DNA from 2 places in the Collinsella sp. AM31-2AC genome. Region 2 is predicted to be linked to the other one. Evidence: predicted binding sites of a transcription regulator. Region 2 holds the regulator's gene; the other holds the start of a gene.
The links. Region 2 encodes NrdR, which represses ribonucleotide reductase genes. Its sites were predicted from a motif close to AAACACNATATATNGTGTTT; they were not measured.
Positions count from the first base shown of each region.

Region 1: a site for NrdR is predicted at 1,074-1,093, ahead of nrdD (anaerobic ribonucleoside-triphosphate reductase). Genes of this name have one in related genera too.

Region 1 covers NZ_QSJB01000009.1:5,862-8,256, forward strand. Annotated here, with positions in the region: gene DW796_RS05390 (glycoside hydrolase family 13 protein) at 1-373, shown strand, start outside; tRNA gene DW796_RS05395 (tRNA-Gly) at 515-590, shown strand; tRNA gene DW796_RS05400 (tRNA-Val) at 594-668, shown strand; gene nrdD (anaerobic ribonucleoside-triphosphate reductase) at 1,349-2,395, shown strand, end outside.
Region 2 covers NZ_QSJB01000005.1:10,339-12,733, forward strand. Annotated here, with positions in the region: gene dut (dUTP diphosphatase) at 361-804, opposite strand; gene nrdR (transcriptional regulator NrdR) at 809-1,252, opposite strand; gene DW796_RS03125 (LysM peptidoglycan-binding domain-containing protein) at 1,304-1,753, opposite strand; gene lexA (transcriptional repressor LexA) at 1,917-2,395, shown strand, end outside.

The sequences.
Region 1 (2,395 bases), on a different contig from region 2:
CGCCGATGCGGCGCCCCATCTGCCGCAGCCTGCATGGTTTTCCGATTACGCTGCCGATAGGGAAGAAGCGGACCCGACATCGATGCTTGCGCTCTATCGTGACGCCCTCTGGCTGCGGCGCAAGCTGCGCGGGCGCGCCAACGATCTTAAGTGGCTCGATCTTGACGGGCGCACCGGCCTTGCGGATGGTGCCGAGGGCGCTGAGGGCGGCGTCATCGCCTATCGCCGTGACAACGGCTGGGCGTGTGTGACGAACTTCGGTGCAGCACCCGTGGAGCTGCCGGCGGGCAGGGTCCTGCTCACCTCATCACCGCTTGCAGACGGCAAGCTCGCGCAGGACAGTTCTGCCTGGATCATGCTCGCTGAGTTGTAGGGGCCTCTTGCGGCGAGTTTGCGTTTGCCTGCGCTTTCCGTGGTGGCTGATGTCTTCGCGAGGTTCGCGAGGGTGTCGCAAAACTTTTCAAAAAAAGTTCTTGCATTTGGGTGGATTATCCCGTATATTAAATCCTCGCAGGCGGACATGGCTCAGTTGGTAGAGCACAACCTTGCCAAGGTTGGGGTCGCGGGTTCGAGCCCCGTTGTCCGCTCCATTTGGGCGTTTAGCTCAGGGGGAGAGCGCTTCCCTGACACGGAAGAGGTCAGAAGTTCAAATCTTCTAACGCCCACCAAATGTTCGCAGCTCAGAGGCTTAGCCTCTGAGCTGTTTTGTTTTGCTCGCCAAATGGGTCGCCAAATACGTCACCAAATTTCGAGTTTTTTGATCTTCTGGGATGCTTCTCAGTAGTCATCCGAGAAAACTCTCATCTTCTCTGTTTGCATACACATATCTTTCAAGGATTCGTGCCGCGGTTACATGGGGCTCGGCAAGGCACGACCGCAATATGTTGGTCAAGCATAATCTTTTGGATTCTTTTGGCGTGAGCGGCTTGGTTTTGGTAGGATTTGTCAGCGGCTTGACTAAGGGGGTTTTATAACTGCCATGCAGGTAGCCGTGTTGGTAACGTTTTACCGACTTGCCAAGAACCCCTCATAATTAATGCGTCTGCAAAATGACCAATTGCTTTGACCTGCTGAAACACTATATGTTGTGTTTGAACTAAAAAAAGAATACAGGATATAGATGCCTCTTTGTCGTATGATAGATGGCGGACAGAGAACGAGGACCTTATTTGCCCCATTTGGATAGATCTTTGAGCCGCTTGATCGGCCGCGAGGATTGTCCGCATGAGGACCTATGGTTTATCGAGAACACAGATTGCGCGACGGCGCCGCAAGACAGGGGCAAGCCCTGCCGGGCATCGTTTGGCTCTGAAGCGCAATGAGACTACGACGCGAAAGAGGCAAGAGGATGAAGATCATCAAGCGCAGCGGCACCGAGGTTGTCTTTGACATCGATAAGATCGTCAATGCGATTCGCGCCGCAAACTTGGAGGTCGAGGAGAGCTCTCGTCTAACCGACCGCCAGGTGGTTTATGCGGCGCAAAACGTCGCCGAGGCATGCGAGAACGCGGGCCACACCGTTTCGGTCGAGGAGATCCAGGATTTGGTCGAGGACGAGATCATGCGTCTCGACTGCTACGAGGTCGCCCGCCACTACATCATCTATCGCTATGTTCAGAGCCTGAAGCGCCAGAAGAACACGACCGATGACAAGATCCTGTCGTTGATCGAGTGCAATAACGAAGAGGTCAAGCAGGAGAACTCTAACAAGAACCCGACCGTCAACTCCGTTCAGCGCGACTACATGGCCGGCGAGATTTCCAAGGACCTGACTCAGCGCGTGCTGCTGCCCCAGGAGATCGTGGATGCCCACAACGAGGGCCTGATCCACTTCCACGATTCCGACTACTTTGCCCAGCACATGCATAACTGCGACCTGGTGAACCTGGAGGATATGCTCCAGAACGGCACCGTTATCTCGGGCACGCTGATCGAGAAGCCGCATAGCTTCTCGACTGCCTGCAACATCGCGACGCAGATTATCGCCCAGGTTGCTTCCTCCCAGTACGGCGGCCAGTCTATTTCGCTGACCCATCTCGCCCCCTTTGTTGAGGTGAGCCGTCAAAAGATTCGCGGCGAGGTTGCCCGCGAGCTCGAGGAGCTCGGTGTTTCGGCATCTGCCGAAAAGGTCCGTGAGGTCGTTGAGGACCGTCTGCGTGACGAGATCCGTCGCGGCGTCCAGACGATTCAGTATCAGGTCGTGACCCTTATGACCACCAATGGCCAGGCGCCGTTCGTGACGGTCTTTATGTATCTCAATGAGGCCCGTACGCCCCAGGAGAAGCACGACCTTGCCATGATCGTGGAGGAGACGCTTCGTCAACGCTATGAAGGCGTTAAGAACGAAGCCGGTGTGTGGATTACCCCGGCATTCCCCAAGCTTATCTATGTACTC
Region 2 (2,395 bases):
TATATATCATCCCGTGCTCAAACATTCTCGCTTCGCTGCGAAACTGCGCGCGGGACGATATATAGGGGCCTCCCGCAGGTAAGCTGCGTTAACGTACCAGCGGCTATACCAGATTCCCCACCAGTAGAATCTGCAAAGGGGAACCAGAAAATATAAATACAGTAAGTCGATGCGACAAAGGAGGCGTCCCTTCATCGCATCGACTTACTAGAAAAGTAAATATTGTTTCAAGCGAGTAGCCGCCCGCCCGGGGCTTACCTATATCGTTCCACGCGCAGTTTCGCAGCGAGCGAAGCGACGCGAGAATGTTTGAGCATGGAATGATATAGGTAAGCCCCGGGCGGGAGGGATACGGGCGCCCTAGGCGATGCCGCTGGAGCCGAAGCCTCCTTTGCCTCGGTCGGTTTCGTCTAGTTCTTCTACTTCTATGAGATTGACCGTGGGGACTTCTTGGATGACGAGTTGGGCTATGCGGTCGCCTTTATTGATTTGAATGTTATTGGAGGGATCCAGGTTGATGAGGATAACCTTGAGTTCTCCTCGGTAGTGGGCGTCGATGAGGCCCGGCGTATTGACTATAGACAGGCCCTGCTTGATGGCCAAGCCGCTGCGGGGCTGGACGAAGCCGGCGTAGCCATCGGGCAGGGCGATGGCCAGCCCCGTAGAGACCAGACGGCGTTCGAAGGGCTTCAGGACGCAGTCTTCGTTGGAGCGTAGATCCAAGCCGGCATCGGTGGGATGGGCGTATTTGGGAAGCTCGAGGGTGGGGTCGAGACGCTTTATGTTGACGGTAATGTTGGACATGGAATCACCTTAGCTTGTCGAGCTCTTGCAGAAATTCATCGACGTCTTTGAAATCGCGGTAGACCGAGGCAAAACGGATGTACGCAACCTTGTCGATCTTGGCCAAGCGCTTGAGCACCATGTCACCCAACTCATGGGACGTGACGGCCGTCAGCGTGCGAGAGCGAAGCTCGACCTCGATGTCATCGATAATCTCATTGAGCTTCTTAGTGTCGATATCGCGCTTGATGGTGGCGCGCATCAAGCCGACAAGAAGCTTATTGCGATCGAACCGCTGCTTAGTTCCATCTGACTTAATGACCTCGATAGGGTCCTCGCATCGCTCAAACGTTGTAAAGCGGTAGTTACACGAGCAACATTCGCGACGGCGCTTAATGGTGTTATTTGACTCCTGCATACGGGAATCAACGACGCGGGTATGTGCCTTGCCGCATTTGGGACAGCGCATGGTACCTCCTCTTAAACGATAACAAGGGTACCATGCGCAGCGCGATAATGATTACGAACGAGCAGGAACCTTAAGATGCGCACCGGCGGCGAGCGAACCATGCTCCAGATGATTGACGCTACGGATCATGTCGGAAGTCTCTTGCGTGGAAAGGCCTTCGATTGGATATTCTTCGGCAAGCGACCAAAGAGAATCGCCAGGCTGAACGCGAATGGTCTCGTAGGTAATGTTGGAAACGGACTCGGCATACGCGGCGTGACGAGCGCTAAAGACCGACATAGCGAGGACAAAGAAGAGCGTAAGCGCAACGGCGACGGCGACAATCGTCGGAACCTTCAGGGCAACGCGGGCCGGCGCGACTACAGCCTGCTGATTGCGCGCAGGCTTTACGGTCAAAGGCTGAAAGCCGGAGCGGCCACCCTGAACAACCGTAAAAGTGGGTTCTGCAGGCGTCTCGAGCTTAAGGGCGAGGTTTCCCTGGACCATATTCGTTACGTTCATCATGTTCTCCTCTCGCGTGTTTTGCTGAGAACAGTTTTATCAAGCCGCGCGGACAAAAATGTCTAGCGCGAGAACGAATGTTCGGTTATTATTATCTTCGAACAGTTGTTCCTGTCAAGCAAAATTCGAACATTTGTTTGACATGGGTAGAGAGGATGCCCTGATGGCTCGCAAAATTACCAAGCGTCAGCAGCAAATTTACGACTTCATCAAGGAATATCAGCAGGAGAAGGGTTATCCGCCCAGCGTGCGCGAGATGGCTTCTGCCGTGGGCCTTTCCTCCCCCAGCACCGTGCACGCCCATCTCTCTGCCCTGGAGGCGCGCGGGCTACTCAAGCGCGATGCCACCAAACCGCGCGCCCTGGAACTCTTTAACGAGGATGGTTCCTCTGTCTCAATTTCCAAATCTGACGAGCCCACCGCACCTCGCGGAACGGTCTCGCTACCGCTCGTTGGTCGCGTCGCGGCTGGGATTCCCATTCTGGCAGAGCAGAATATCGAAGACACGTTTACTATCCCGACCGAAATCGCCACTGATCAGGGTTCCTTTATCCTTGAGGTGCATGGGAGCTCAATGATCAATGTCGGCATCTTCAATGGCGATTACATCATCGTCCTTGAACAAAAGAGTGCCATGAATGG